Regions from separate parts of the Oceanobacter sp. 3_MG-2023 genome, predicted to be linked through region 2. Evidence: predicted binding sites of a transcription regulator. Region 2 holds the regulator's gene; each other region holds the start of a gene.
What was found. Region 2 encodes sigma-54, which starts transcription at its own class of promoters, with help from an activator protein. Its sites were predicted from a motif close to TGGCACNNNNNTTGCTNT; they were not measured.
Positions count from the first base shown of each region.

Region 1: a site for sigma-54 is predicted at 8,533-8,550, ahead of nifL (nitrogen fixation negative regulator NifL). Genes of this name have one in related genera too.
Region 3: a site for sigma-54 is predicted at 5,397-5,414, ahead of feaR (transcriptional regulator FeaR). Genes of this name have one in related genera too.

Region 1 is NZ_JAUYVX010000022.1:1,335-11,887, reverse strand. Features, by position in the region: gene Q8W32_RS16095 (TRAP transporter small permease) at 1-328, shown strand, start outside; gene Q8W32_RS16090 (TRAP transporter large permease) at 328-1,587, shown strand; gene Q8W32_RS16085 (TRAP transporter substrate-binding protein) at 1,696-2,664, shown strand; gene Q8W32_RS16080 (RnfH family protein) at 2,725-2,985, opposite strand; gene Q8W32_RS16075 (electron transport complex subunit E) at 3,041-3,718, opposite strand; gene rsxG (electron transport complex subunit RsxG) at 3,715-4,413, opposite strand; gene Q8W32_RS16065 (RnfABCDGE type electron transport complex subunit D) at 4,415-5,521, opposite strand; gene rsxC (electron transport complex subunit RsxC) at 5,524-7,062, opposite strand; gene Q8W32_RS16055 (RnfABCDGE type electron transport complex subunit B) at 7,064-7,591, opposite strand; gene rsxA (electron transport complex subunit RsxA) at 7,669-8,241, opposite strand; gene nifL (nitrogen fixation negative regulator NifL) at 8,594-10,192, shown strand; gene nifA (nif-specific transcriptional activator NifA) at 10,202-10,553, shown strand, end outside.
Region 2 is NZ_JAUYVX010000005.1:146,629-157,181, reverse strand. Features, by position in the region: gene Q8W32_RS06535 (YhdP family protein) at 1-814, shown strand, start outside; gene Q8W32_RS06530 (carbon-nitrogen hydrolase family protein) at 811-1,611, shown strand; gene yjgA (ribosome biogenesis factor YjgA) at 1,622-2,134, opposite strand; gene mgtE (magnesium transporter) at 2,214-3,572, opposite strand; gene Q8W32_RS06515 (HPr family phosphocarrier protein) at 3,789-4,058, opposite strand; gene rapZ (RNase adapter RapZ) at 4,097-4,969, opposite strand; gene ptsN (PTS IIA-like nitrogen regulatory protein PtsN) at 4,994-5,452, opposite strand; gene hpf (ribosome hibernation-promoting factor, HPF/YfiA family) at 5,456-5,758, opposite strand; gene Q8W32_RS06495 (RNA polymerase factor sigma-54) at 5,809-7,299, opposite strand; gene lptB (LPS export ABC transporter ATP-binding protein) at 7,428-8,153, opposite strand; gene lptA (lipopolysaccharide transport periplasmic protein LptA) at 8,150-8,686, opposite strand; gene lptC (LPS export ABC transporter periplasmic protein LptC) at 8,676-9,239, opposite strand; gene Q8W32_RS06475 (KpsF/GutQ family sugar-phosphate isomerase) at 9,239-10,210, opposite strand; gene Q8W32_RS06470 (calcium/sodium antiporter) at 10,213-10,553, opposite strand, start outside.
Region 3 is NZ_JAUYVX010000001.1:102,815-113,367, forward strand. Features, by position in the region: gene Q8W32_RS00485 (flavin reductase) at 1-456, shown strand, start outside; gene Q8W32_RS00490 (OprD family outer membrane porin) at 676-1,899, shown strand; gene Q8W32_RS00495 (dienelactone hydrolase family protein) at 1,957-2,943, shown strand; gene Q8W32_RS00500 (alpha-hydroxy acid oxidase) at 2,976-4,160, shown strand; gene feaR (transcriptional regulator FeaR) at 4,410-5,357, opposite strand; gene Q8W32_RS00510 (aldehyde dehydrogenase family protein) at 5,619-7,118, opposite strand; gene Q8W32_RS00515 (GMC family oxidoreductase) at 7,111-8,793, opposite strand; gene tmpT (thiopurine S-methyltransferase) at 9,182-9,823, shown strand; gene Q8W32_RS00525 (DOPA 4,5-dioxygenase family protein) at 9,902-10,294, opposite strand; gene Q8W32_RS00530 (hypothetical protein) at 10,425-10,553, shown strand, end outside.

The sequences.
Region 1 (10,553 bases), on a different contig from region 2:
GCTGCCAGAGCGTCTGGCACAGCTGATGGCCGTTGTGGTGAACGCCACTCTGCTGGTGTTTGTGGGGGTGCTGTTATGGATGTTGTGGCGCTGGTTTGACCCGTTGACTCTCTGGAGTATGGGGGGTGATACCTCGGCTTATGCCGCATCCACGTTCAACTTTATTTATGACGAACCGACGATGACGCTGGGCTTCCACAAGGTCTGGTTTTGGCTGGTGCTGCCGGTGTTTGCCCTGGGGTCTGTGTTTCACCTGGTTGTCCGGTTGCTGAACAGTGTGAAAGACCTGACTGCTCTGACGGTCTCCACGACACAAGGAGAACAATAATGGTGATTTCCAGCTTTTTGGTCTTGTTGGTGATCGGGATGCCGATTGCTTTTCTGCTGGCTATTACAGCATTGATCTACATTTTCAGCAGCGACAACCTGGTACTGCTCAGTTCCTACCCCCAACAGCTGTTCGGCGGTCTGGAAAATTACGGTTTACTGGCGCTGCCGCTGTTTATTCTGGTGGGTGAATGCATGAATGAAGGCGGCATTGCCAGGCGCTTGATGGTAATGGCAATGGCCTTGATCGGCTCAGCACGGGGTGGTCTGGCGTATGTGAATCTGCTCTCCAATATGATGATGGCATCCATTCTTGGCTCCACCGTGGCACAGATCACCATTATGACCCGTGTCGCCGTGCCGGAGATGGAGAAGGCGGGTTACCCCAAAGATATGGCCGTGGCATTAACGGCGGCTGGTGGCCTGTTAGCGCCGATTATTCCACCTTCCATGCTGTTTGTGATTTTTGGGGTGATTGCCCAGATTTCCATCGGTGACCTCTTTATTGCCGGAATTATTCCGGGGCTGTTACTGGGGCTGGCATTTTTTGCGCTGCTGGGCTGGATGGCCCGTCGCCATGATTTCCCCGCCAACGAACGTATGAGCTGGCGTCAGCGGCTGGCCTCTTTCCGTAATGGGTTGGCAGCCGGATTGGTACCTGTGGCCATTATTGGCGGCATTTTATCCGGACTGGCAACACCGACAGAAGCCGCGGCGTTGGCGGTGGTCGTGGCGATACTGGTCGGTCGTTATGTGTACGGTGAATTTGATTTGAACAACCTCTGGCCAGCATTGGTACGGACGGCCCAAAGCTCTGCCATTGTGCTGTTATTGATTGCGGCAGCACAGGTCTTTAGCTGGGTGATTACTTTTGAAAATTTACCGGGCCTGACCGCTGCCTGGTTGCAAGAAGTGTCGTCATCCCCGCTGGTCTTCCTGCTGCTGGTGACCGGGTTGCTGTTGTTGATCGGTATGATTCTCGACCCGATACCGGCGCTGATTCTGGTGGTGCCGGTGTTATTACCCGTCGCGACCTCGGTCTATGGCATCAATCCGTTTCATTTTGGTGTGGTGGTGTGTCTGACGCTGGTACTGGGCTTGCTGACTCCACCGGTTGGTTCAGCGCTGTTTACTGCTTCGGCCCTGTCGGGTGTCAAGGCCGAGCGTATTGCGCTGCTGCTGGGGCCTTATCTGGGTGCCATGCTGCTGGTGATTTTGCTGTTGGTGTTCTTCCCTGTGCTGATAACGGTACTGATCTGAAACAGGAACCGATAACGATCGGGTAACGCACGTTACCCACCTCTGACCACTTGCGGGTCATATTTCTTCAAATAATAACAATGGCAGCTTGTCTGCCCGGAGATACAGATGAAAAAAATAACAGGCTATCTCTCAGCATTGCTGATGGCTTTACTGTTACCGGCAATGGCGTATGCCGATACCTTGCGGCTGGGGTTGATTACGCCACCCAGTCACCAATGGACACTGGCGGCCAAGGCGTTTGCGGCCGATCTGGAAAAGAGCAGCGACGGCAAACTCAAGGTCCTGGTTTTTCCATCCGGACAGCTGGGTAACGAAGCGCAAATGTTGCAACAGTTACAGACCGGGGCGTTGGATATGGCATTTCTGACGGCAGGGGAAATGGCCAACCGGCGTCCGGATTTTGCTGCACTGTTTGCGCCGTATTTGGTGAATACCCCCGAAGATGCGATGTTTTTGCTGCATGGCAAAACAGCCACCGGCATGCTGGATGAGTTAAAAACCCTGGGGCTGGTGGGGTTGGGTTACGGCATGGCAGGATTCCGCCAGATTGTTATGCGCGACGAAGTCCACAGTGTTGATGATCTGAAAGGCAAGAAAGTCCGGACAATCCCGATTGCACCTGAGCGTGATTTTTGGGTGAAAATTGGCGCTGCTCCAACACCGATTCCTCTGCCTGGGCTTTACGATGCCTTTGCCAATGGGCAGGTGGATGGTATGCAAATCGATTTTGAAGGTACCTGGAATGCCCGTTACCTGGCCTCTGCGGGCAGTGTGATTCATTCTTCCCATATGTTGTTACCCATGGTGGGGGTGGCATCAGGCAAACGCTGGGCTGGATTAAGCGGTGACGACCGGAATCTGGTCAAGTCATTGGTGGGCAAACATCTGGATCAGGTATTTTCGATCTATTCTGAACTGGATCAGGACTACCTGGCCAAGATCAAAACCTCGGATGTGCCTGTGACCAAGGTTGGTCGTGAGTTTTTTGGGGATGCGGTGGACCGTTGGTATAAGGAATGGCGTAAAAAAGCACCGGCACTCAAGGCATTGGAAGCAGAAGCTGCGGCGCTGTAGCCTGATACCGGTAGCTGCTGTGCTTGAGTAACCCAGAAGAACGAACGCCCGTCAGGGCGTTCAGTCATCCTCATCGTCGTCGTCATCCAGATTGCGAATGATCGGACGATACACTTCAACACGATCGCCGTTTTTCAGCGGTGTATCCGGCTTGGCAAGCTTGCCAAAAATCCCTACCCGCTGTTGCTCAAGATTAATGTCGGGGTAGTGCTCCAACAGGCCGGATTGCGCGACCGCATCGGCCAGCAAGCAGGGTTCTTCGACGTCGAGTTCAATCCAGGGTTGGTTGTTGCCAATGGCATAAACAACGCTGATGTGCATGGCGTGTTCCTTTCGTATTGATCCAACAGGTTGGTGTTGTGTCATCGCCCGGTGTTCAGCAGTGGCTCTGGATTGTCACCAGACCATCGTTACTGGAAGAAGACAAGCGGCGATCAATCATGCGTTTGATAACAATCAGAAACCCGAGCGCCATAAAGGCACCAGGGGGCAAAATGGCCAGTAATATGCCCGAATAATGAGGGATCACTTCGGTTTCCAGCCAGGCAAAATGACTGCCGAGCAGCAGTGACGCATTGGCAAACAAGGTGCCACTGCCGATGATTTCACGCATGGCACCCACAGCCACCAGTACCCAGGTAAATCCCAATCCCATCGAAAGCGCATCTGCCGCCGCCAGATGCACCGGTTGTTTGCTGGCGAAGCTTTCGGCGCGGCCAAAAATGGCACAGTTGGTAACAATCAAAGCGATAAATAACCCAAGCACCTTGTACAAATCATGCAAGAAAGCATTGATGGCCATATCCACCATGGTGACCACGGTGGCAATCAATACAATCAGTACCGGAATACGTACTTGTGGGCTGATCACCCCGCGGACTGCTGAAATCATGATGTTGGTAATCATCAGCACCGCCAGGGATGCGATACCCATGCCCAGGCCATTGGTGGCGCTGGTAGTCACTGCCAACAGTGGACAGAGGGCCAGCATTTGCCCCATGGCCACGTTGTTGTCCCACATGCCTTCACGAAAAATCTGCCGGTACTGGTTCATTGCAAAATCTCCTGTTCGTTGCCGGTGATGGCTACCGAAGACGGCTGCTGGAATTGAGGCTGTTGTTGACGCCATTGTTCGATCAGTAACAGGCCTTGATGCACGCCCTTGACCACGGCTCGGGGGGTAATGGTGGCACCGGTAAACTGGTCGAAGCGGCCGCCGTCTTTCTGTACGGCCCACTGCTGTTCCGGGGTGTTGGCAAGTGATGCGCCATCAAAACCCGTGATCCAGTCACTTTTGGGACGTTCGATCTTATCGGCCAGTCCGGGGGTTTCCTTATGGCTGATGATACGGACCCCTAACAGTTCCCCGTCTGGGGTGGTGGCCATAATCATATCGATGATGCCGCCCCAGCCCGCGATGCTGATCTGCAGGGCCAATGCGGTGATATCGCCGTCTTTGCGTGCCAGCATCAGAGTTGCGGGGCCAGACAGCACCGGACTGGACAGCTGTTCCGTATCATTGAGCGGATCGTTGTCGTAATAGCTCTGTGGCAGCACCTGAGCCAGCATGGCCAGCTTGTCGGCAGTCAGATGGTCCGCGATGGTCTGATGCGTACCCAGGTTACCAACGACCAGCAGCAGGCTGACGATGGCGCAGGCACCTCCCAACAGCAGAGCCTGATACAGGGGCTGGTCGCGAAATGCGGCAGTGGGTGCGGATTGTGTTGTTTGATCCAGTGGTTGTTCCATGTCATACCACCCTGCGCTGTGCCGGTGTGTGTTTGATGGCGTCGCCAGAATGACGTCGGCCATAAGCCCGAGGTTTGGTCACGCGATCAATCAGCGGAGCCAGTGCGTTCATCAGTAAAATGGCGAAGGCGACCGCTTCGGGAAAGCCACCCCAGCTGCGAATGGCAAACAGTACAACGCCGCAGCCAGCTCCAAAAATCAGCTTGCCTACCGGTGTTGACGGTGAGGTCACGTAGTCAGTGGCGTAGAAAAAAGCACCGATCATGACGCCACCAGAGGTCAGATGAAACAGGACGCCGGGGTAGGATTGTGGGTTGCTGAGATTGCCGAGCCAGGCCAGTAAAGCCAGCGTACCAAGCAGAGAGACCGGGATATGCCAGCTGATCGTGCGGGTTATTAATAACCAGATGCCCCCGAGCAGTACCAGTAACGTGGAGGTTTCACCCAGACTGCCACGGGTCAACCCCAGGAAAGCGTCGTAAAGAGAAAAGTCCTGGCTGAGCATTGCGGCCAGGTCGGCCCCTCCGGCTGCGGCGGCTTTACTGGCACCGAGCCAGGTTGCACCTGTGATGCCGTCGGCGGCGTCACTCATCCAGGGCTGACCGGCAAAGATAATAGCGAAGGCATCGGCCAGACCAGGGGCGTTGGCGCTATCGATCGGCGTGACATTGACCCAGGTTGTAAGCTGCACCGGAAACGAGATCAGCAAGGCGATACGGGCCAGCAGCGCCGGGTTAAAGACATTTTGGCCAATACCGCCATAAATCTGTTTGCCGATGGTGATGGCAAAAAAAGCACCACCGACGGCAATCCACCAGGGAGCCCAGGGTGGCAGGGTCAGGGCCAGTAGCCAGCCGGTCAACAAGGCTGAACCATCCCACAAACGGCTGAGTGGCTGTTGCTGTACATACAGACAAGCCAGTTCGGTCAGAATCGCAGCCAGACAGGTGGTGACAAACATCACCACGGCTGGCCAGCCAAAACAATAGAACCCCCACAGACTGACGGGCGTCAGTGCCAGACAGACACGCAGCATGATGCGATCAATACTGGAGCGGTCGTGGGCATGGGGGGAAGCGGTGGGAATATACTGGGCGTCGGCGGTCATGATCATGCTCCCGCGTGGTCGGTGGTAGGGGCCGTTTCGGCTGTATCAGCGGTGTCAGCCGCTACCGTCGTGGGGGCGGCTGCCTTACGCGGTTTTTTGGCTTTGGCCTTGGCTTTTTTCGCCTGTTTGGCGGCTTCCTTGGCTGCTGCTTCCCGTTCCAGCCGTTCTTTACGGGCGGCCATCAGTTCCTGGGTGTAGCTCAGTTTCTGCTGGCTGGCACGGCTCTCGGCCAGCTCACCTTTGGCGTATTCGAAATACTGCACCAGCGGGATATGGGAAGGGCAGACGTAGGAACAGGAGCCACACAGAATACAGTCACGCAAACCGGCATCCTGAGCGCTGTCGAAGTCGTCCTGTTTTGAGTTGCGAGCCATTTCCAGCGGCAGCAGTCCCATCGGGCAGGCATCCACACAACGGCCACAACGGATACATGGCGATGGCATATGTTCGTTGACTTCGGCTTTGGTTAACGCCAGTACCCCGGAGCTGCCCTTGATCAGGGGAACCTCTGTGGTGGGCAAGACCTGGCCCATCATGGGGCCTCCCATCAGCAAGCGGGCGGGTGTTGTGGTGAGTCCGCCGCACTGTTCAAACAGGTAATGAATCGGAGTGCCCAGCAACGCTTCGACGTTCCGTGGTTCGCCAACACAGCCTCCGGCAACGGTCGTTACCCTGGAAATCAGGGGTTTGCCATGGATCAGGGCTTGCTGAATGGCGTATACGGTGGCGACATTATGAACCAGAACACCAATGTCATTACTGCGTTTTCCGGCGGGTACTTCCAGTCCGGTAACGGCCTGGATCAGTTGTTTGGCCGATCCCATTGGATAGCGGGCGGGCACCACCACGATTTCAATCGCCCCGACATTGGCAGCCGCTTCTTGCAGGGCAGCAATGGCCTGGGGCTTGTTGTCTTCAATGGCGATAACGGTGCGGTAGGCTTCGATAATGTAGCGTACCAGTCGCGCACCTTCGACAATCTCGGCGGCGCGCTCACGCATCAGGCGATCATCCGTGGTCAGATAGGGTTCACACTCACTGCCATTGACAATCAGGGTCTTGATTTCAAAACGACGGCCCTGACGCAACTTGATGGCGGCAGGGAAAATAGCGCCCCCCATCCCGACAATGCCGGCTTGCTCCACCAGGGTGGCCAACGCTTCCTGTGGCATCGAAAACGGGTCAGCGGGTGGCTGCAGTGTTATCCATTCATCCTTGCCATCCGGTTGTAAAATAATGGCATTGGCAGGCAGCCCTGATGGGTGGGGCATGGTAATGGTGTCTATCGACGTAATCGTGCCTGAGGTCGGAGCGTGAATATTGGCTGAAAAACGCCCTGCGGCAGCAGCAATACGCTGACCCTTGAGTACACGCTCTCCGGCTTGCACCAGCGGCCTGGCATCTTCGCCGGAATGCTGGCAGAGCGGCAACCAGAGGGTGTCGGGCAAGGGCAACTGACTGTTGATAACCAGCCGGGCACTGTCGATTTTATGGCCGTCGGGGTGGACGCCACCACGGATTTTTCCTAGTCCGAATAACATATCAGGCTGCCTCGGGTTTCGACCAGTGCCAGCGTTCCAGCGTCACCGGTGCTGTGTTCAGGCTGATGCAGTCTTCCGGACAGGCTTCAAGGCATTGGCTGCAACCCGTGCAGGCCTTGGCGACCACAACATGAATCTGTTTGCTGGCACCGACAATGGCATCGGTGGGGCAAGCCTTGTAGCAGCGAGTACAACCGGTACAGAGGTTTTCATCGATATTGGCCAATAGCGGTTGCGGGGACTCTCCCAGTGTCGACATATCGACGTCGAGCAGGCGAGCAAGGTTTTCCGCCAGCGCCCGGCCTCCCGGAGGACAGCAGGTAACGGCGGCGTCGCCGTTGGCAATGGCTTCTGCCGCCGGGGTGCAGCCAGGAAAACCACACTGGCCGCATTGGCTGCCAGGTAACATCTGTTCGATCTCTTTTACGATAGGATCGTCATCACCCGTGGCAAAGTATTTGGCGGCCAGACCCAACAGGCCTCCAAGCACCAGGCCTAAGAGAGTGAGTACCAAGGTTGCGATCAACATAATGCCTCCTGAAGATCCTGTGCCGGTCTGCTCCGGCGTGAGTGGTAAGAAACAACACGGCGTCGAGGACGGCGCATTCAGATCATTCCGCTAAAGCCCATAAATACCAGCGACAACGAACCGGCAGTCACCAGACTGATCGGCGTGCCACTGAACAGCTCAGGTACATTGGCCAATGCCAGCCGCTCCCGCAGTCCGGCAAACATCACCATGACAATGACAAAGCCGAGGGCGGAGCCGAGGCCAAACATCAGGCTTTCGACCAGGTTGTGCTCCTCGGTGATATTCAGCAGTGCTACCCCGAGTACAGCGCAGTTGGTCGTAATCAGCGGCAGGTAAATACCCAGTGCCTTGTGCAGCAGGGGGCTGGCCCGGCGGATCAGTACCTCGGTGAATTGCACCACTGCCGCAATAATCAGAATAAAGGACAGGATGCGCAGGAATTCGATATCCAGAGGCTGTAGTAGCCAGTGTTCAATCATCCAGCTGCATAGCGCCGAGAGCGTCAGTACAAAGGTGGTGGCCAGGCTCATGCCCCAGGCAGCGGATACATTGCTGGAGACACCCATCAAAGGGCACAGACCCAGGAACTTCACCAGTACGATGTTGTTGACCAGCGATGTGCTGACCAGAATCAACAGATATTCCATAAGGTCTCCTGAAATTCGGCGGGTCGGTCGTATGAGCACAAAATTGCATTTCCTGTGCCATGGATTTGAGGCGAATGCTGTTGTCGCAGGTAAGCGACAAAGGAATGACTGAGAATGGTGCGCAAGGCCTGATAACAGGGCATTTGATAGAAAAACGACAAAGATTCAGCTTGTAGGGTTTGCGACAATTGGCAAAAAACCGGAAAAAGCCTTTGTCGTATTGACGACAAATGTCGGCGGCATTGTCGGGCTATTGACAGAGAACATGGGCCTCTCAGTTAATTTTTATCGCGGCATACTCCTTGCTCCAACCATTAGGGTATAGCAATACGTCACCTTATCAGGAGCTGTTATGAGTAACGTCAGACTCTCGCAAGAACAGGCTGCCGCCGCCGGGCTAGAAGAAAAAGACCTGGCAGAAAAAGGCATCAGTGAAATTCATCCCGAAGGTGTGCTGCTGCCCGAAGAGGTTTTTTTTCAAGCGGTGGAGCATTCGCCTGTCGCTATTTCCATTACGGATCTGAAGGCCAACATTCTTTACGTCAATCGTGCCTTCACCCAAGTGACCGGGTATGGCGAGGATGAAGTCCTGGGGCACAACGAGTCGATCCTTTCCAATCACACCACCCCGCGCATTGTGTATCAGGCGTTATGGGGTCGTCTGGCGCAACAGAAATCCTGGACCGGCATGATGCTGAATCGGCGCAAGGACAAGCGTCTTTATCTTGCCGAGCTGACCGTTGCGCCGGTGATCAATGAAAACAACGAGACACTTTATTACCTCGGTATGCATCGTGATGGTTCCGATATGCACGAGCTGGAACAGCGGGTAATGAATCAGAAACTGATGATGGAAGCGGTGCTGAATTCAGTACCGGCGTCGGTACTGGTACTGGACGAGCATCATCGCATTGTATCGGCCAATCCCAGTTTCCGAGCCTTGGCCTCTGAGCTGCTGCATGACGAGCCGCTGGAAACCGTGGTGAATGTTATCGGTACCAAATTGGGGTCAGCCTACGAGCAGTTGCTGGAAGATCGCCGCAGCTTCGATGACAAGGAATTCTCGCTGGATTACGGCCGTAGCCGCGGACGCTGGTATTCCTGTTTTGGCACCACTATCGATGTGAAATGTGAAGAAGCGGACGGTTTTTTTGAACAGACCGTACGCCACTACGTGTTGTTGATGATCAATGACATTACCGATATCCGTCGTCGTCAGGAAGAAATCCATCTCAACGCACTCAAGGCGCTGATGGCGGAAGAAGACCTGGTACAAGGCATGCGCGAAACCGTAAATGGTGCCATTCACCAGATGCAGGGGCCGGTCAACTTACTGGGTACCGCGGTCAGCATGTTACAACGGCGCACCGGCGATCACCGTGATGACGCCTTGTTGGGTGCCCTGGAAGAAGCATTGGCCTCGGGTAACAGTGCGATGGATAACATGCGGGATGCAATGCCCGACGCACTGGAAGAGAGCAAGAAACCAGTCAATATTAATGAACTGCTGAGGGAGTCGCTGGCATTGTCTACAGAAGGACTATTAGCACAAGGAATCACCGTCGATTGGCAACCGGCGTTGCATTTACCAGCAGTGATTGGCAGGGAGCGGCGTTTACGCAGCATGTTCAAACAACTGCTCGACAATGCGGTCGACGCCATGAGCGATCGCGCAATTCGACGGCGTGAGTTGAGCATTATTACTCGCAGCGAAACAGATGGTGTGTGCTGTGAAATCATCGATACCGGCCCTGGTATTGCGCCGCCATTACAGCTCAAGGTTTTTGAGCCGTTCTTCAGCACCAAAACCTCGGGTAATGGTTGTCGGGGCATGGGACTGCCAATGGTGCACGATATCGTTACGGATCATTCCGGCACCGTGCATATTGATCTGTCCCACCGAACGGGATGTCGAGTAGTCGTACGTCTCCCGTTTGTTTCGGCACTTTAGGAGGCAAACATGATGACAACCTCCCGATTAGCGGCTGGCAAACGCATTAACAGCAAATCCGAGCTGATGGAGCGACAGTTCCGTTGCCTGGCTGAAGTGGCTGGCGTGTTATCAGCAGCCAGCACCATTGAAGAAACCCTGACAGGGATTCTGGCGGTTTTACACAATCACGGCGGCTTGCAGCACGGTGTAATCAATCTGTTTGACCCGGAAAACAGCACCTTGCAAGTAGGCGCTGTGTATCGTGATAGCGATGGGGGCGGCAAGGCTCCATCGGTCAAATACCAGCCCGGCGAAGGTATTGTTGGCCGCGTTCTGTCGAGTAACCAGTCGATTGTGCTGGGGCGTATTTCCAGCGAAC
Region 2 (10,553 bases):
TCCCATTGAAAAAGGGCTGGCATTGACGATCAATGATAGCGATATGAAAGGTCTGAAATTCAATGGAGATATTCGTTGGCTGCAGGAAAAGGATGGCCACCGTACTTATGTCGATATGCTTAAAGTGCGCGGCAAGGATATTGGCAAGGTGCAGCAAGCCTTCCGGCAAGAGCCCATCATTGATGGCAAGGAGTTGACGGCCTCAGCCAGCCTGGAATGGCGAGGATCGCCACTGGCGTTTAACCCGGTGAGTCTGCAGGGGTTGGTGAGCTTGCGTATTAATGATGGCGTCTGGAAAACCGAAGGAACCGGCGCATTAAAAGCATTTGGTATTCTGAACTTCAATTCCATTTCCCGCCGCTTGCAACTGGATTTTTCCGATTTGTATCAGTCCGGTATGGCGTTTGATGTGATGAAAGCCAAGGCTGATATCGTGGATGGCACCTTGACCTTCTCTGAGCCATTGGTGGTGGATGGCCCTGGAGCCAAGTTTCTTGTATCGGGCAATACCAATCTGGTGACAGAGACTCTGGATATGAAATTGGCCGTCACCTTCCCGGTGACCGGCTCCTTGCCGCTGGTGGCGGTGTTGGCTGGGTTTGCGCCTCAAATTGCCGGGGCGATTTATGTCACGGAAAAACTGATTGGTGACGAATTGGAAAAATTCACCAGTGCCAGCTACGACATTACCGGGCGCTGGAGCACCCCGAAAATGAAAATCCGTCAGGCCTTTGACAATGATGTGGACGGCAAAAAAAGTCGCAGTTTCAAACAGCGTTTCCTGAGTATTTTTGGACTGGAGGAATCCCGATGACGAAAGTGGCAGCAATCCAGATGAACAGTCTGGCAGCACCAGAAGATAATTTTCAACAAGCCGTGACTCTGTTGAGGCAAGCCAAAGAAGAAGGAGCAGTGCTGGCATTACTGCCAGAAATGTTTCTCAGTATGGACGGTAAATGTTATCAGGATCTGGCTCGGGAGCTGAGCTGGGTGGATCGGCTGGGTGACGTGGCGCGTGATCTAGGGCTGTGGCTGGTGGCTGGTGCCATCCCGCAACCGGCACCTGATCCTGCGGAGCCTCGGCTCCGCTCTGCCTGTCTGGTATTTGACGATCAGGGAGAGCTGGTCGCTCGTTACGACAAAGTGCATTTGTTTGATGTGGCGGTGGGTGACTCTCAGGGCCAGTATCGAGAATCTGAACGCTTTTGCCCCGGCGACGCGGTGGTGGTGGTGGATACACCAGCAGGCCGTTTGGGGCTGAGTATCTGCTATGACCTGCGGTTTGCCGAGTTATACCGGCTGTTACGGGAACAAGGGGCAGAGTTGCTGGCAGTACCAGCAGCCTTTACATGGAAAACCGGAGCGGCTCATTGGGATGTCTTGCTACGCGCTCGTGCGATTGAGCAGCAATGTTATCTGATTGCCGCCAATCAGTGTGGCTGGCACGATCGCAAGCGCCAGACCTGGGGGCACAGTCAGATTGTTGATCCGTGGGGTACGCCGTTAGCGGTGCTTGAGGAAGAGCCGGGCGTTGTCTGTCAGACGATTGATCTGGAGGAATTGCGGTGCTTGCGTCAGAACATGCCAGTGGCAGAGCACCGGCGGTTCTGATCAGAGAGGGCTATTCCGTTTCGGTTTTGATAAATTGGAACAGGCTTTTATAGGCCTTGCCGGGCTGGGCATTGTCTCCAGCCATCTCCTTTTGGGCATTACGCACCAGGTTACGCAGTTGCTGGCGATCAATCTGCGGGTACTGATCGATAAAGTCATTCAGGCCGCTGTTGTCTTGCAGTAGCCGGGTACGCCACATTTCATACTGGCGCTGGCGTCGGCCGTAGGCATCGCTGGATGGATCCATCAGGTCGATTTTTTCCTGGATGCCGGCGATGTCTTCATCTCGCATCACGCGGCCGATGTACTGCAAGTGACGGCGTTTGGCACCATGTTGTTTGATGCGGCGGCTTTCTTCCAGAGCGGCATGCAGCACATCACTGATGGGCATATCGTTCCATAGTGATGGGTTCAGTTCGGTCAGTCGTTCTCCGAGTGCTTGCCAGCGCTCGGCTTCCCGTTTCATTTCAGATTTGCTGACCAGCTCGTATTCTTCATCTGGCTGGGAGTCAAAGTCGCTCATACAAGGTTGCTCATTATGGTTCCGACCGTAGTCGCTAAAATGGTGTGCAAGGGATGATCCATAAGGATACCCGGCACATCTAGATATAAATCAGAGTAGCCAGTCCGAGGAATGACATAAAGCCAACCACATCGGTGACTGTCGTCAGGATAACACCACCGGCCAAGGCGGGATCAATACCACGGGCCTTGAGAATTTGCGGCAATGCGGCACCCACCACAGCAGCAGCCATCAGATTGATAATAATCGCGGCGGACATGATCAGTGACAGCTTGATGTCGTTGAACCATACCCAGGCCATAATCGCAATAATGATGGCCCACAACCCGCCGTTGAGGGCTGCGACCAATAATTCACGATGAAAAAGCCAGCGGAAGTTGGCACCACTGAGATGCCCGAGTGCCTGGCCGCGAATCACCAGTGTCAGTACCTGGCTGCCGGCAATACCGCCCATGCTGGCGACAATCGGCATCAGTACCGCCAAAGCAACAACGGCTTCAATGGCCTTGTCAAACAGACCGATAACCGCAGAAGCAATAAAGGCGGTAATCAGATTGATGCCCAGCCAGACCGCGCGCCGGCGGGCGGTTTTGAGCACCGGGGCGAAGGTGTCTTCATCATCGTCGAGACCGGCCATGCTCATTAATGAGTGGTCGGCGGTTTCCCGGATCACATCCACCACGTCATCAATGGTGATACGGCCAAGCAGCATGCCATTGGCATCCACCACCGGGGCCGATACCAGATCATGGCGTTCAAACAGCTTGGCGACTTCCGTTTCATGCTGGGTTGCCTGGATCACCATGATCCTGCCGGTAGACATCACTTCGCGCACGGTTTGTTGGGGGTCACTCACCAACAGTTTGCGGATGGGCAAGGCACCGATAAATTCGTTTTGCCGGTTCACCACCAGAAGGTTGTCGGTCATGTCTGGCAGTGACTGGTGACGACGCAGATAGCGCAGCACAACATCCAGAGTAATATCCGGACGAATCGTGATGGTGTCGGTGTTCATCAGACCACCGGCGCTGTCTTCCGGGTAGCCCAGAATGGCTTCAACCCGGGCGCGATCCTGGTGGTCCATCGAGCTCAGAATTTCCTGGGTCACTTGCTCAGGAAGTTGCTGGAGCATATCGGCGATGTCATCGGAATCGAGGTCAGCGGTGGCATCGACCACCTGCTCTGCGCTCATGTCGCTGAGGAACTGACTCTGGATATCGATCGACAGGTATTGCAGTACCTCACCTTCGATGCCTTTGTCGACCAGCTCCCAGATGACTTTCCGGGCTTTGGGCGGGGAGGATTCGATCAGGTGGGCGACATCAACAGGGGCCAGGCCGGAGTTGATGATCCGGCGTACGCGTGCCATGGCACCGGACTCGAGCGCTTCGTTCAGGCTGTTGAGTTTGGATCTGGCCTTTTCGCTGAGTTCTGCCATGGAAGCCCCGGTACGGAGTGAATGATTGATTCTAGCCTGAATCACCGAGTGTGGCTATCCGGGGAATACTGAAACTACTCGCATTGATATCGCTAGTGATTTGATTTTATAGGAAACTTTGATTGTTGGAGGAAGTGTTCTGGGGAATATGGCGGTCGTTGACCGCCGTTGTTGGAGGCAAGAACAGGTCGGCTATCGAACGGCTGTCAGGTGTTTTTATTCACCCTCATCAAAGCGACGATTGATCAGGTCGCAGAGTGCGTCCAGTGCTGCCTGGGCATCCTGGCCCTCTGCTTCGATATAAAGATCGGTACCCTTGCTGGCGGCGAGCATCATCACGGCCATGATACTTTTGGCATCGACCATGCGGTTTGGATAACCCACCTTGATGGTTGCGCCGTAGCTGGCCGCGGTTGATACCAGTTTGGCGGCTGCCCGTGCGTGTAAACCCAGCTTGTTGATGATGGTGATTTGCGTGTTAACCATCCAGGCTCCCGAAACGATTGGATTGTGGGTAATAAGCATCAGTGGCTGTGATGGGCAGCAGACCTGAGCTCGCGGTGACGTACCTGTACATTGCCAAATTCTTGTTTGAAGGCTGCGGTCAGGCGTTCTGATAAATACACTGAGCGATGTTGACCGCCAGTACAGCCAATGGCAATGGTCAGGTAGCTGCGGTTATTTTCGGCAAAACGGGGTAACCAGCGCAACAGGTAAGTACGGATGTCATCAAACAGTTCGGTGACTTCCGGCTGGCTGGATAAAAAATCGATAATCGCCTGATCCTGTCCGGTCAGGGGACGTAATTCATGTTGCCAGTAGGGGTTGGGCAGGTTGCGGACATCAAATACAAAATCGGCATCCAGAGGAATCCCCTGCTTGAAGCCAAAGGACTGGAACAGAATGGCCATATCCGGGGTGACTTTCTCGGCTACTCGCATCTTGATCAGGCTGCGCAGCTCATGGACTGACATGCGGGTGGTATCCAGCGTCAAGTCAGCCAGGTTGGCAACAGGTTCGAGCAATTCGGTTTCGCGCTCGATGGCTTCTGCCAATGAGATATTGTCATTGGTGAGGGGGTGTTTGCGACGGGTGGAGCTGAAGCGTTGTAGCAGGACTTCTTCGGTGGCATCCAGAAATACAATATCGACCTGGCGATACTGTCCGGGTAAGCAGGTCAGTACCTGGGTCAGCTGTTCCATGGCGTCGGGCAAATTACGCACATCGACACTGACAGCGACATTGGCGCGTTTTTCGGCGCTGTAGGGTAAATCCGCCAGTGCGGGCAACAGATCAACCGGCAGGTTGTCGATGCAATAAAAACCGAGATCTTCGAGCACGGCCAAAGCGCTGGACTTGCCTGAGCCAGAGCGGCCACTGATCACAACCAGGCGCATGATGCGGTCTCCGTATTGGTCTGGTTAGTGGTTGGCCAACGCTCGTTGGTACAGTTCCTGATCGCTGCTGGCACTACGCAATTGCTGACGGTAATCATTCTGACTGAAATTTTGCGCCAGTGTGGCGAGAATTTGCAGATGATCGTCCGTTGCTTCTTCAGGGACTAATAAAGCAAATACGAGGTCAACCGGTTGATGGTCAATGGCATCAAAATCGATGGCCTCTTGCAAGTGAAGTAACACGCCGACGGCTTGTTCGCATTGCCGTAAACGACAATGGGGGATTGCGATGCCTTCACCAATGCCAGTACTGCCCAGACGTTCACGTCCAAGCAGGCGTTCAAACACTTCGTCCGAACTGCTGCCGTCAACTTTTTCGGCAATCAGTCCGGCAAGAAACTCCAGCAATTTTTTTTTGCTGGTAATGGCGACGTCGGTACGGGTGCATTCTGGCAGTAGAATATCGGCAATCGCAATGCTCATAGGTCAACCTTGCCCGTGCTGTCGGGCAATCAGTTTTTCTTTGTGTTTCAGGAGTTGACGGTCCAGTTTGTCGGCCAGCAGATCAATGGCGGCATACATATCGTCGTGAGTTGAGGTGGCGTGAAAGTCAGCACCACTGGCATGCAGGGTGGCTTCTGCCTGTTGTCGGCCTTTTTCCAGGGTCAGTGTGATCTGGCCAGAAGTAATCGGGTCGACATGACGCTCAAGACGAACCAGTTTTTCCTTGACGTATGCTTCCATGGCTTCGGTCACTTCAACATGGTGTCCACTGATATTGATGCTCATAAACGGCTCCTTATCGCTCGCTTGTATCGAACAGAGATCGACGCTATCGGTCAGATCAATTGTTTCCGCTCATTGGAAGGCGGAATCATCATGGCTTCACGGTATTTGGCCACCGTGCGGCGTGCAACCTGAATGCCCTTGTCGCCCAGCACAATGGCAATTTTGTTATCACTCAGGGGTTTACGCGGATTTTCTTCGCTGATCAGTTTTTTGATCATGGCGCGAATGGCGGTGGATGAACATTCGCCACCGGCGTCAGTACTGACGTGGCTGGAGAAGAAATACTTCAGCTCGAAAATACCACGAGGTGTGTGCATGAATTTTTGCGTGGTGACCCGTGAAATGGTTGATTCATGCATACCAACGGCATCGGCAATATCATGCAATACCAGAGGTTTCATGGCTTCTTCGCCCTGTTCAAAGAAGTCGATTTGGTACTCGACAATTTTGGTGGCGACTTTCAGCAGGGTTTCGTTGCGGCTTTGCAGGCTTTTGATAAACCAGCGCGCTTCTTGCAAATGGTCTTTGAGGAAGGCGTTGTCGGCACTGCTGTCGGAACGTCGCACCAGTGAGGCGTAGTCGGAGTTGACACGCAGCTTGGGGGCGATATCCGGGTTAAGCTCAACACGCCATTCATCACGGATATTACGAACAATCACGTCCGGTACGACGTATTCTGACTGCTCGGAGCTGATATCAGCGCCCGGCTTGGGGTTGAGTTCTTTAACCAGACGCAGGACGGCTTTGAGGTCTTCTTCCTTGAGCCGGGTTTTGCGCATCAGGGTGGGGTAATCTTTACTGCCCAGCAGGGCGATGTAGTCGCCGATCACCAATTTGGCTTCTGCCAGCCAGGGTGTTTCGGCAGGTAGCTGGTTGAGCTGAAGAATCAGGCATTCACGCAGGTCGCGGGCAAAAACACCGGCGGGGTCAAACTGTTGCAAGCGTTTGAGGACGGCCTGGATTTCATCTTCTTCAACACCCAGTTCCGGGTCAATTGAACCGAGTATGTCGTCGATGGTGGTGTGCAGATAGCCATCGTCATCAACCCCGTCGATCAGCATGGTGGCGATCTCGCGATCGGTGTCACTCATGGGAGTCAGGTTCAGCTGCCATTCAAGATGATCTTGCAGGTCGTCTGTGGTGGCATGACGGGAGTCATAATCAAAGTCGTCATCGCCAACCGGGCCAGAGCCTGAGGAAACCCCGGCCGTGGTCTGGAACGTATCATCCCAGTTGCTATCGACTGGCAGATCATCTGGCATCTTGTCATCAGACCATTGCTCACCCAGTTCCTGGGTGTCGGCATCGGTCGTGGCCGCTGTTGCGGTGACTTCCCTTTCCTGATCTGCATTGGTTTGCTGTGCATCCGGGAAGTCGTCGTGCTCGGACTCTTCGAATTCCAGCATGGGGTTGGAGTCCAGGGCTTCCTGGATTTCCTGTTGCAGATCGAGGGTAGACAATTGCAGCAGTCGAATTGCCTGTTGCAGCTGAGGGGTCATGGTCAGCTGCTGACCCATTTTTAACTGAAGCGATGCTTTCATACAGCGTTATTATTCATCGGTTGTCGGCATGGTCTGTGCATTATACGCCAGCCTGTGAGACAGGGAATGCTTTTCATGGTGGCGAATGAAACAGCGCTGGGCATCATAGCCCTGCAAGCCGATAAGATTCAAAGATGGAAGTCATGACCAAGGTAGATAGCCCGAACCTGTTCGTTGGCGAGTACATCATCAGCGCTGCCTTCGGCAATTATGTGTCCACCGCCTACGATATAGGCTTTTTCACAAATTGCGAGAGTTTCGCGGACGTTGTGGTCAGTAATCAGTACGCCGATGCCACGTGCCTTGAGTTGACGAATGATATCCATAATGTCAGCGACCGAGATCGGATCAACACCGGCAAAGGGTTCATCCAGCAAAATAAAGGAGGGTTCGGCGGCCAGGGCGCGGGCTATTTCGACCCGTCGTCGCTCGCCACCAGACAGGGCCATGCCGAGGCTGGTACGAATGTGCTGAATGTGAAATTCATCCAGTAGCTGTTCCAGCTGTTGCTGACGTTGGGGTTTGTTCAGGTCTGACCGGGTTTCCATGATGGCCATGATATTGTCTTCGACGCTGAGTTTGCGGAAGATCGACGCTTCTTGTGGCAAATAGCCAATGCCTTTCTGGGCGCGGCCGTGCATGGGCAGATGGCTGATATCGTCATCATCGATACTGACACGCCCCTTGTCGGCTTGTACCAAGTTGACAATCATATAGAAACAAGTGGTTTTACCTGCGCCGTTAGGGCCCAGCAAGCCGACAATTTGTCCGCTGCTGACCGCCAGGGAAACGTCCTTGACGACTTCGCGGCCGTTATAGCTTTTGGCCAGATGTTCAGCCTTGAGCGTTTTCATGGTTGTACGTCCGTGTTGGGCTGGGGTTGGATAATCACTTGAATACGCTGGTTGTCGTCAGCGCCGCCAGTGCCACTGCCGGATGTTTCTGCGCCACTGGCTGAGACGGTTTCCTGTTCAATGTCATAACGGATCAATTCGCCACTGAAGAGGTTGTTTTCCTGACGCAAGGCGGCGTCTCCCTTGAAGGCAATTTCCTTGCGGTCGGCGTAAAAATCAATACGTTTGGCCGTTGCTCTGGTGATCGGTTTGTCGCTGCTGACCTGTTGCTGGTAGCGAGCCGGTTGACCTTCGGCAATCGCTTGTTTGAGCGCCTTGCCATCCAGTATCAGTGTCAGACGATCGGACTCGATGGTCAGTGTGCCTTGCTTTAGTACGACATCGCCTTCGTAGACGACCATACCAGTCTTGCGATCGAGTTCGGCGCGGTCGGATTCGATGATCATTTCTTGTTGCCAGTCTTCAGGCAAAGCCTCGACCGTGGTCGCCAAGACACTGCCAAAGAACAGCAGGGCGGTCAGTTTATTGTACATACCGGGTACTCACGTGTGCTTGAAGGTCGAGATGTTGGCGTTTGATATCCAGCGTCATACCTGTTGCATGGGTGATGTTATTGCCATGACGAATGATGACAGGTTCAGAGGTTGAAGCGGTGGCTGATGCGGGCTGGTAAAGCAACAGGCTGGTGGTGATGCTGAATGTATCAGCATTTTCTGCTGCCGTGGCCAGAGAGCGTACTTCCACCTGCTGGCTGAGTTCAACCTGGCTGTCGGTATCCATAATGCGGCCTGATTGAGCGCTGACTTGCCAGTGTTGCTGCGGGTCTGTTTGTGTCGTAATCACCGGGTTTTCCAGCCGGGTTTCCGATAATGACGGAATATGGCGAGAGCCATCGGCCGATAACATCTGTTGTAGCTGGCCATCCGCATCGTAACGACGGTGTTGTAATTGTTTGCCGTAATAATCCGGTTCAAGACTGGTCACCGGCGTTGCTGCCGTGACCAGCTCAGTGGTATAGCGCTCTACCGCCAGCAAGGCGAGGCCAACGGCCACTGCCAAGACCAGCAGCACATAGCGCTTGCGCATCAGATAACTCCAGCACGCAGCAAGTCGTGCATGGTGACAACACCACAAATATTCTGACCGTCGGTAACGACCAGGGCATTGATCTTGCCGTCTTCCATGATTTTTAACGCTTCGGCAGCCAGCATACCGGGGATGATGGTTTTGGCCTGGCGGGTCATCAGGTCTGAAATCAGGGCGGAGTGGATATCGACACCATGATCAATGGTACGGCGCAGGTCGCCATCGGTGAAAATACCCACCAATTCACCCGCTGCCGTTTGTACGGTGGTCATACCGAGACCCTTGGTGGTCATTTCCAACAGGGAGCGTGACAGGCTGGATTCGGGTCTGACGACCGGAATTTCCCGGCCGCTATGCATGATGTCTTCGACTTTTAATAACAAGCGTCGACCCAGACTGCCACCGGGGTGGGAAAAGGCGAAGTCTTCTGCCGTGAACCCACGGGCTTCCAGTAACGCAATTGCCAGGGCGTCTCCCAATACCAGAGCACTGGTGGTTGATGAGGTAGGCGCCAGGCCCAGCGGGCAGGCTTCAGAATCCACACTGGCGTTCAGGTGAGCAGCCGAGGCAAGGCCCAGGGTGGATTGCGGGTTACCGGTGATACTGATCAGGGGCACTGCCAGACGTTTCAACAGAGGCAACAAGCTGGTTACTTCGGCGGTTTCGCCGGAGTTACTCAGGGCAATCACCACATCGACGGATGTGATCATCCCCATATCCCCATGGCTGGCTTCGCCAGGGTGGACAAAAAATGCCGGGGTTCCTGTACTGGCCAGTGTAGCCGCAATTTTGCGACCAATATGGCCGGATTTGCCCATGCCTGACACAACAACCCGGCCTTTGCAGGACAGCATCAGCTGACAAGCAGTTTTGAAATTGTTGTCCAGCATGGCGGACAGGTTGTGAATCGCACGTTGTTCCAGTTCTATGGTACGTAGTGCCGACGACAGGAAATCAAATTCAGTGTTCATTGTTATCCATTACTTGTCATTACAAACAGAGTGGCCAGGTAGCCAAGGTAACTCAGTCCTAGCAGGCTGCCACTGAATCGTCCCATCACGCCACTGCGGCGATTGAGTACAAACAGCACCAGCAATGCCAGCGTCAATGACAGCATAACAGGCAGATCGCGATGCAGAGCCATCGGCTCGACCGCTACGGTAGCGATCAGGCCAGGCACTGGCATTACCGCGAGCAGGTTGAAAATGTTGGAGCCAATCACGTTACCGATGGCAATGTCGTGATGTCCTTTCAATGCGCTGGCAACAGAGGCCGCCAGTTCTGGCAGGCTGGTGCCAATGGCGACGATGGTCA
Region 3 (10,553 bases), on a different contig from region 2:
GGTGGAGCTGTCACCGTTATCACTACCGATGGTGACGCCGGGCGCTTCGGCTTTACCGCCACCGCCGTCAGCAGTGTCACCGATGAGCCACCGACCTTGCTGGTTTGCATGAACCGCAATTCCTACGCTCATGAACATTTCAAAACCAATAAGACGTTGTGCGTCAACGTGCTGACCAGCGAGCACCAGGGAGTTTCCTGGGATTTTGCCAACCGCGAACTGACCAGCGAAGAGCGTTTTGCCAAGCACCGCTGGAGCTGTCTGAAAACCGGTGCTCCGGCACTGGATGAAGCGCTGGTGAACTTCGATTGCGTGATCCATGAGAGCCATGAAATGGGCTCCCACACCGTATTTTATTGCCGCATTGCTGATGTACGCATCGGTAATGCAGATGACGGTCTGGTGTATTTCAACCGGGCTTACCATTGCTTGAATGACAAATCGGTTGCGTCTTGAGTGTACGTGACCTTGCGATTTTTTGTGCAGTAATCGAGTAACCCATAACAAGAACGCGGCAGGGATTTGACCGCGTCGGCAACAGGGGGGCGACAGAGCGCAAGACGTTCTGTTACCAGGCGAGTAAGGCCGGTTTCTTCACCGCAAGGGAAGGAGTGGCCGGTACAACCACACGCCAGCAGTCACTGGTACTCAATGAAAAGCAGAAGGGAACATATAATGAAACAAAGCAATCTGTGTAAAGTCGGAATCGTACTGTCAGCCGTGACGGGATTGGCTCTGCCAACCACCGCTCTGGCGGATTTTGTTGCGGACAGCACCGTTAAACTGGACCTGAAAAACTTTTATCTGACTCGTAGCTACGATACTGATGCCGACGACGTAGGTAGCTGGTCTCAAAGTGGCGACCTGCAGTTCACTTCCGGTTACACCGACACGACCATTCAGGTGGGTCTGGATGCGTCTTCCCAGTTGGCCTATATCATGAGTGCCGATGGTGACGATGGTTCTGTGCCTATCCACGCTGACGGTGAAGCGCCAGACACTTATGGCCGTACCGGTGCCACGTTCAAGGCCAAATACTCCAAAAGCGAACTGACCATTGGTGATCATCGTCCGCATCTGCCGATCGCCTGGGATGACACCAGCCGTCAGCTGGATACCATCTATGAAGGTGCGATGCTGCAGTCCAGGGAGATTGACGGACTGACGTTGACCGCTGGTCGTTACTGGTCTGTGGTAACCCGTGAATCGTCCGACAAGGAAGGCATGTCCATTTTCTTTGGTAACGATGAAGAACGTTCCGATGGCCTGGACTTTTTTGGTGCCAGCTATGACGTTAACAAAGCGTTGAACGTGACCTACTTCCTGGGGACGTTGAACGACTACTACAAGCAACAGTACGCTGGCCTGACCTACAAAACCCGCTTCGGCGATGTGGGTTCGCGCACCGACGTGCGTTTGTTCCGCGTCAGCGATGACGGTGAAGCCCGCAATGGCGAATACGATACCCAGGCATTTGGTGTACGTGAGTCGTTGAGCATGGGTAATCACGCGGTGATGATTAACTATCAGAAGATGAACAACGACAAGTTCTTCCCAACCCTGAATGGTTATATCCCGCAGCCTTATCTGGTGCAGTGGTCAAACCTGGCGTTTGTTCGTCCAGACGAAAAATCCCTTGGTTTGGTGTACATGTATAACGCCAAAGACACCTTGCCAGGCCTGAAAGTGTTCGCCCGTATGATCAAGGGTACGGACATTGATGTGGGCGATTTGACGGATGAAAATGAAACCGAGAAAAACCTGTACGTGACCTACAGCCTGCAGGAAGGTGCATTCAAAGGACTGACGTTTGATGTACGCGGTATCTTTATCGATCGCAGCTTTGCCGCTGGATACGATGAGTATCGGGTAACCACTACCTATACTGTTAACTTCTGAGCCTTGATGCCGGGCTGGCTGTGATTGCCACAGACAGTCCGGCAGTGGCGAACCACTATGGCTATATCAATAACAAGGCGACTGAGCCTGGCTATCACGCTGCTGGGATGTTTGGTGTTGTATGCGACCAGCGTCCGGGCGGCAGTTTCTTCTCATGTCATAACGTTTACGACCGTGACCATGTCCGACCAGCAATTGTTGCGGGGCAAGGGCGGCGAGCAGGCCGGTATCGTCGGTGCTTTAAGACTGCCACCAGGTGACAACAATCCGGTGGTGATCCTGCTGTACGGTGCCAGTGGCTATACCTACGAACTGCAAGACTGGGTTGAGTTACTGAATCAACGGGGTATCGGCACCTTTATGGTCGACAGTACCAACGGCCGGATTGAGTCCACCAGCAGTCTGCGGCGGATGGCGCTGATTCGGGATGCCTACGCGGCGCTGGCACAGCTGGCAAAATATCCGGGTATTGACCCCAAACGTATCGGACTGATTGGCTTTACGCAGTCCGGGCAGGCGACCCTGTACGCAGGCATGGAACGGATGCAATCCTTGTACGGACAGGCGGGCTTGTCGTTTGCTGCCATTGCGGCGTTTTATCCTGATTGCAGTTTTCAATATCGTGAAGATGACAAGCTGATACAGGCACCAATCCGGATTTACCACGGTGCCAATGATCAGGTGAATGCGGTCGACCAGTGCCGTGATTACGTCAGTCGCAGCGCCAGTACCGGAGCCAATATCCAGATTACCAGCTATCCGGATGCCGGACATGCGTTCGACCTGGTCCACTCGGAAAAGGTTCGTAGTGGCCTGGAACGCTCATTACGGGATTGCACGATTCGGGAGGGCATCAAGGGCATCTTGCTGAATCAGGCAACGGGCCGGATGTTCCGCATGGGCGATGAGTGTGTCCAGCCATCGGGGCCGTGGGTTTATAACCCTGCTGCTGCCAGCGATGTACGGCTGAAGCTTCCGCAATTTTTCACGCAGGTCTTCGATCTTGAAGAGCCGGTGCCTGCAGCACGGGTGGCGACTCACTAGTCGCCCCGGCCAGACCAGACAGGAAGCCGACCATGCGACGGTATTACCGCGGTTATGATCCGCAACGTATTCTCAGTGTGGCCGAAATGGCCCATGTAGCCCGCCATCGGCTGCCTGGTTTTGCCTGGGAATATCTGCAAGGTGGCGCGGAAGACGAAAGCACTTTGCAATGTAACCGGAGTGCTTTTCAGCAGTACCGTTTGCACAGCAAAACATTGGTTCCGAATGACCCGCCCATATTGGCTGGCTCACTGGTTGGCTCGGCCAGCCAGCTGCCGCTGGCCATTGGCCCCAGTGGTTTTAACGGCATGTTGTGGCCCAATGCGGATGTCGAACTGGCGCGTGCAGCCACTGCGCATGGCGTGCCCTTTACGCTCAGTACGGTTGCCAACGCCTCCCTGGAGCAGGTTCGCCAGCAGGTCCCGGATGCCGATCTCTGGTTTCAACTCTATGCCTTGAAAGACCCGTCGCTGGAGCAGGATTTGCTCCAGCGGGCCTTAAAAGCCGGATGCTCAACGCTGGTGGTAACCAGTGATGCCCTGGTGGTTGGTAATCGTGAGTGGGACCGGCGCAATTTTGCTTCGCCACGCCAGCTGACCCTGGCCAACAAGCTGAATGTCTTGACCCGTCCTGGCTGGTTGTGGCGGGTGATGGTGCCCGCAGGCCTGCCGACCATGGGTAATCTGAATGCCTATTTGCCTGATGGTGAGCGCACGGCATTGGGTGCCATGCAGTTTATCGCCGAGCAACTGGATACCCGACTGGACTGGCAGCGGTTGGCGGCGATTCGTGCCAACTGGCCCGGCAAGATGATTCTGAAAGGCGTGCTGCATCCAGACGATGCGCGGATGGCAATCAGCCTCGGTCTGGATGGGGTGGTCGTCAGCAATCATGGTGGCCGCCAGCTTGATGGGGCAAGCAGCAGTCTGGACGCCCTGGCGCGTATTGCACCGGTTGTTGATGGTCGTATCAGTCTGTTGCTGGACGGTGGGGTACGGCGTGGCACCGATATTATCAAAGCGCTGGCGTTAGGGGCTGAAGGCGTTTTGCTGGCTCGTACCACCTTGTATGGCGTGGCAGCTTATGGGGGTGCCGGGGTGGATCGGGTCTTGACGATTGTTCAGGAAGAACTCGGGCGATCGCTGAACCTGATGGGATGCCGGGGCATTACGTCTCTGGATCGTCGCTGGTTACTGGCACAAGGTGATTCGCAGTAAAGGACAATCTGAGCCATCCGGCCCTTGCCGGGCGTAAACATGGCGTCTTGCCATACCGGTAGGGAACGTCTGTGCCAGACTGGAGCCATAATAAAAAAACAGAGAAGCATAGGTTATGACTGCAACAGCAATACTGCTTATTGGTGCCATTTGGTTGGTTTTTTTTATTGGTTTTACCGGCTTTTTCCGGCTGCCTTGTTATCAGGAAGCATCGCGGGATACCCCTGCGTTAAGACGCAAGCATTCCCGCTAAAAAAACTCGGGCGCATGGCTGCTGGTGTCCTGAGCGATATTGGCGGCTTGCAGTGACAGTTGCCGATATTCCCGTGGCGAGATGCCGCGTTCCCGCTTGAAAGCACGTGAAAACTGCGACACATCTGAAAACCCCCATTTGAAGGCAATATCCGTGATCGACAGGGCATCGTTGCCAGGCCATTCCAGTTCGGCGCTGCAGCGGTCAAGTCGCAAGGTCAGGATGCGGTGGGCAATACTTTGACCCTCGGACTCAAACAGCCGGTAGAGAGTGCGGCGGGAAATATGCATTTCATCGGCCAGCCGTTCCGGTGACAAACGATGATCTTGCAGGAGCCGTACAATATGCTGTTCCGCCAGTGCCCGCAAAGATGAAGGGGCTTGTTCGTGCAGGTTTAGTGCCGGTTGCAGCAAGGAGGCCAGCGCCTGTTGTAACGCCATACCTTCGCTGTCTGCTGCACCAAAATGAGTATTTGAGTAACGTAATTGCTGCATCATATTGCGTAACATTTGTGTGCTGATGCCGTTGGAGGATAGCTTGTGAAAGGGCTGTTTGCCCGGTAAAAGGTTCTGCACCAGTGTGCGTGGCAAGTGCACCGACGTTTGCTGGATCAGCCCTTGTGGCAGCATGTTGAAGCGCCAGGAAGAGTCAATCAGAACGATTTCTCCGGGCTTCAGGGCCAGCTCTTCACCGTTGCAGGCGCTGAACCCCATGACGCCCCCGGTCTGCAGGATCAAAAAGCAGTAGCGATCGTCCTGGGTGGCTTTATAGCCGCGTTCAACGCGATGGGCGTTGGTTTCTATATGAGCGACTTCAAGTCCGCCGAGATTGCTTAGTTGGATGCTGCCCAAAAAAGGAATATGGCGCTGGGGGTGGGTCGAAAAATTGCCGCAAATTGCGTGTACAGAAGATTCCCAATGCGCGAGGTCAGATTGTGGATGCATGCAAAATCTCACTTTTTAAAACTTGAATATTCAATTAAAAAAGCAAGAATTGAACCAGTCTGCTCAAAACCCGAGACAGTGGCTACAGGAAATGAAAACAGCGACTTCTGCAGGCAGCTGTCCGGCAAGCCGGGAGGATGGATCAGGGGGCAGATATGGCGCGGAAGGTATAAGCATGGACGGTATGGGCGCGCAGGCCGGTGTTGGTCTCATCTGCGCCTGACAGGGAGTCATGGGAGAGACCAACACCGGGATCAGAGCTTAATACGCCATAATGACCGATTTGGTTTCTGTGTACTCATCGATAAACGCACTGCCAAATTCACGGCCAATACCGGAGTGTTTGACGCCACCAAAAGGCACCGCAGGGTCCACCATGGTATGCAGATTGACCCAGACAGTGCCGGACTCAATTTGTGGAATCATACGCATGGTGGCCGACAGATTGTTGGTCCACAAGCTGGTGCCGAGGCCGTAAGGGGTGTTGTTGATCAGACTGATCAGTTCATCTTCTTCTTCATACGCCATAAAGCTGAGGATAGGCCCGAAGGTTTCTTCCTGCATCAGGGTGTCGTTGGCGCTATTGACTTGCACGATGGTGGGCTGAACAAAATACCCCTTGCCATTGACCGGCCCTGGTACCGCCTTGCCACCGGTCAGAATGCGGCTTTCCTGGTTGGCGATGTCGAGGTAATGACACACTTTTTCATATTGTGGCTTGTTGGAAATCGGGCCAAAAACCACTTGTTCATCCAGGGGTGATCCCATCGGTGCCGCACTGAGTGCGCCACCGAGTTTGGCGGTCAGTTCATCCAGTCGCGAGGCGTGGACGTACACACGTTCTGGCGCAGCACAAACCTGGCCCTGGTGAATGTAGCCGGTTTGCAGCAAACCACCGACTGCACGGTCGATATCCGCATCTTTTAATAGCGCGGCGGTGTTTTTGCCCCCCAGTTCCAGGGTGCAACGGGTCAGGTCGGCTGCTGCTGTCAGATTCACTTTTTTGCCCGTTGGTACCGAACCGGTAAAGGACACCTTGGCGATATCCGGGTGTTGGATCAGCTGCGCACCAACATCCCCTTTGCCATTAATCACGTTCAGCGTGCCATCCGGCAAGCCCGCTTCTTTGGCCAGTTCGGCCAGACGCAGACAGGTGAGTGGCGTAAATTCACTGGGTTTCAACACCACGGTGCAACCACAGGCCAGCGCCGCGCCGAGTTTCCAGACGGCAATCATCAGCGGGAAGTTCCACGGCACAATGGCGGCTACCACTCCGATGGGTTCGCGTCGGGTAAAGGCGCTGTACTGCTCTCCGGCCATGGACGGGAACGAAGGTTGTAGCGTGTCGCCAGTGATTTTGGTGGTCCAGCCAGCGTAATAACGCAGGAAAATGGCGCTTTGCTGGGCTTCAAACATCCGTGACAGGTTGATTGATTTACCACTGGACAAGGTTTCCAGCTGCGCAATCTGTTCGGCATTGGCTTCGATCAGATCAGCCAGTTTGTTCAATAGCTGGCCGCGAGCGTAGGGATTGAAGTTGGCCCAGGTGCTTTTGAAACAGGCCTTGGCATTGTCGACCGCCTGGTTCAGCTGGTCGGTCGAGGCGCTGGTGACCTGGCCAATAACCTGCTCGGTTGCCGGGTTGGTAATATCAATGACTTCTGTACCGGCGGCAGGCGCCACGGCGCTACCATCGATGAACTGTCCGTGTTGACGTTCCAGAAAGGCGAGGGTTTCTGGCAGCAGTTGAATATCAGACATGGGCGGGTTCCTTTTTTGTACTTGGAGTAGTGAGCTGGCTGGTGGTCGTGGCAAGGATCTGGCCGGGGTTCAGAATCAGATCGGCACCACGTTCACCGATCATCATGGCAACGGCGTTGGTGTTGCCGCTGGGCACTTGCGGGCAAATCGACATATCGATCACACGTAAGTTGGGAACGCCGTGAACACGCAGTTCCAGATCGACAACGGCGTCTTGCGGGTTGGTGCCCAGCTTGCAGGTACCCCCTGGGTGATAGACCGTCTTGATGTTTTTGCGGACAAAGTTTTCAAGCCCCTTGTCGTCGTCAATGGCAATGTTGTCGGGTTCGATCACGCGTTTGATCAGGCGCTTGAGTGCCGGTTGTTCCATGGCTTTTAGTGCGACCTTGACGGCGCGAACCTGGTTTTTCAGATCGTCCGGGTGCGATAACACCTGGGCGTCAATCTCGACCAGATCACTGGGGTTACTGCTGGCAAGGCGTACTTCGCCCCGGGATTTGGAGCGCAGATGACCCACCTTGATAGAGACACCATGGGCTTCGGCTTCTGGTTTTTCTCCGGGTGTGTTATCGAAGTTGTCGAGCAGTGGCAAAAAGTGGAATTGCACATCCGGGCGACCTACGCCTTCGGAGTCGATAAACGCGCCACCTTCCAGAATGTTGGACGTCATCAAGCCAGAGCGGGTCCAGAGCCACTGCAGCATGTGCTTGATGGCAGAAGGCCCCTTGTCTTCTTCATAGATAGAAATCGGATCTTTGGTGGTGGCATTGATCGACATGTGCTGGTGGTCGTGGAAGTTCTTGCCAACCGGCAATTCCACCTCGGTTTTGATACCGACCTTGCTGAGGTTTTCGTTGGGGCCAATGCCAGAGAGCATCAGGATTTTAGGGCTGCCAAACGCACCGGCGCTGATAATCACTTCTTTTTTGGCATTTGCTGTTTGTGCCGCGCCACCCTTGATTGAGTAGATCACACCGCTGGCGCGGTTGCCAATCACGCTGTTGGTCAGGTTAACCTTGTGGACCAGTGCGTGGGTTTCGACCTTGAGCCGCGGGTTGTCCTTGACGCTTTTCAGGTAGGTTTGTGAGGTGCTTTGGCGCTCGCCATTCTTGATGTTGGTCTGGTAAAAACCGGTGCCTTCCTGGGATGCGCCGTTAAAATCGTTGGTATACGGCAGGCCCATTTGTTCGCAAGCACGGATACAGGCCTGGGTCAGCGGATGACGGTAGCGGTTTTCGCCAATATGCACCGGGCCGGTTTCGCCATGATACCGGTCACCCAGACTTTCGTTGGCTTCGCCTTTGCGGAAGTAGGGCAGTACATCGGTGTAGCCCCAGCCGGTGCAACCCCACTGGGTTGCCCAGTCATCGTAGTCCTGATGCTGGCCGCGAATGTAGATCATGCCATTCACCGAGCTGCCTCCACCCAGTACTTTACCCTGGGCGATTAACATTTGCCGATTGTCGCAATGCTCTTGCGGCAAGGTCATGTAAGGCCATGATTTTTGCTGGAAAACTTTCACCACAGTGGCTGGAATTTTATGAAACATGCTGTCGTCTTTTTCACCGGCTTCCAGCAGCAGTACGCTTTGGCCAGCTTCAATCAGTCGGGTGGCCAGTATGCAACCGGCCGATCCGGCTCCGGCGATGATGTAGTCGTATTCAGTAGCAGACATGAGTCCCTCGATCATTTGCTGATGATTCTTATGAAGAGACCAGGTGGTTTCTTCATGGCTGCATTGATTAAACGCTGTTGGGCTGTTGCGGTTCTTGGCACCCAGTGCCGTGTATGCGCTGGTTTGTGTCATGGCGACGGCATTAACCGGCATTAACCGGCATTGGCTGAGATTGGCGGGAATCGATGTCGCAGGTATTGGGCGTGAGTGGCGTGAGTGGTGCGAGTGGTGTATCAGGCATTTGACGTACCTGGTTTGAACGTCGTTATTGTGGAAGGCGCTATGACCAGGGTCGGGACGTGTTCGGCCTGCTGTTCCGGCGCTCTGAAATTCCACGCCACCGTGTATGATGGCGGGCAATGCGATATATCAGTTCTGGAGTAAGACAATGGACGCAAGTTTCTGGCATGCAAAATGGGAGCGCGGCGAAATTGGTTTCCACCAAAATGAGACCAACCCGGTGCTGGTCAAATACTACGAGCGGTTGGCACTAAAGGAAGAGCAGCGGGTATTTCTGCCTTTGTGTGGCAAAACACTGGATATTGGCTGGCTGCTGGGGCAGGGCGTGCAGGTTGCCGGTGCCGAGTTAAACGAAAGCGCGATTCAGGCCTTGTTTGCAGAGCTGGGAGTGACGCCAGAGATTCGTCAGATCGGGCCTTTGTTGCAGTATCAGGCCGATGGCCTGGATATTTTTGTGGGGGATATCTTTGACCTCAGTGCCGACGTACTGGGTGAGGTGGATGCCATCTATGACCGCGCAGCACTGGTGGCGTTACCGCCGGCGTTGCGCCAGCGTTACAGTGAGCACCTGCGTCAGTTGACGGATACGGCCAGGCAGTTACTGGTGAGCTACGAATACGATCAGGAAAAAAGAAAAGGCCCGCCATTCTCTGTGCCTCGTGCAGAACTGCATCAGCATTACGACCAGGATTATCGACTGCTGTTGCTGGAAACCGAAGAGATTGACGGCGTTATGAAAAACCGGCTGAGTGCAACAGAGTCTGTGTGGATATTACAGCCCCTGTCTTGATCCGCGGTGTTCTGACCACTGGCTATAAACTGGCACTGGCTCTGGCTACATTACATAGAGAGTGCAGGAGGGCTAGGCTCAGGCAGGGGAGTCGGATAACAGGTCATAGACAACCCCAAAATCCGGCAAGTTTTCCAGCTTGAGCGGGCGTATTGCGCCCATCCAGATAGCCCTGTCCCGGTGATCGATCAGGTCTTGTCCGGTAATCGGGTGAATAAACACCGTCAGGCCCTGGCGGTTCAGGCTCAAAAAGCCAAGGACATCGGCAATCAGATCATGGCCAAAAGCCAGCTGGCAGCTCCAGTCCGGGTGTGGGCCAACGGCTTTTTCATGCATGCGACCCTGCTGGATACCCGGCAATGCTTCCGTCAGAGCCTGGCACAGCTCGCGGGCTTGCCCTTGGGTTGCGGCATCAAAATAGACATGGGCATGCCAGCCCTTGATATGGCGAGTATCGATCCAGTGAGTCACGTCGAATTCCTGTTGTACAGCCCGGACAACGGGCATTAAGAAAAGACACCTTGGGCAAGTGCAGCCGGGTGCCGTGTTGGTTTATGGCGGTAAAGGTTGATATTGTAGCGCTTTTTGGTCGGGTCAAACGATGGTCAGTCTTGGCTGGTCTCGTGAGCGGAGTAGCCTGAAACCTTACCGCACCGGCTTTGCCACCGATTATCTGACACAGGGCGCCATCGCGTTTATGAAAACCCAATTACGAAAACTGTTTGCCCCG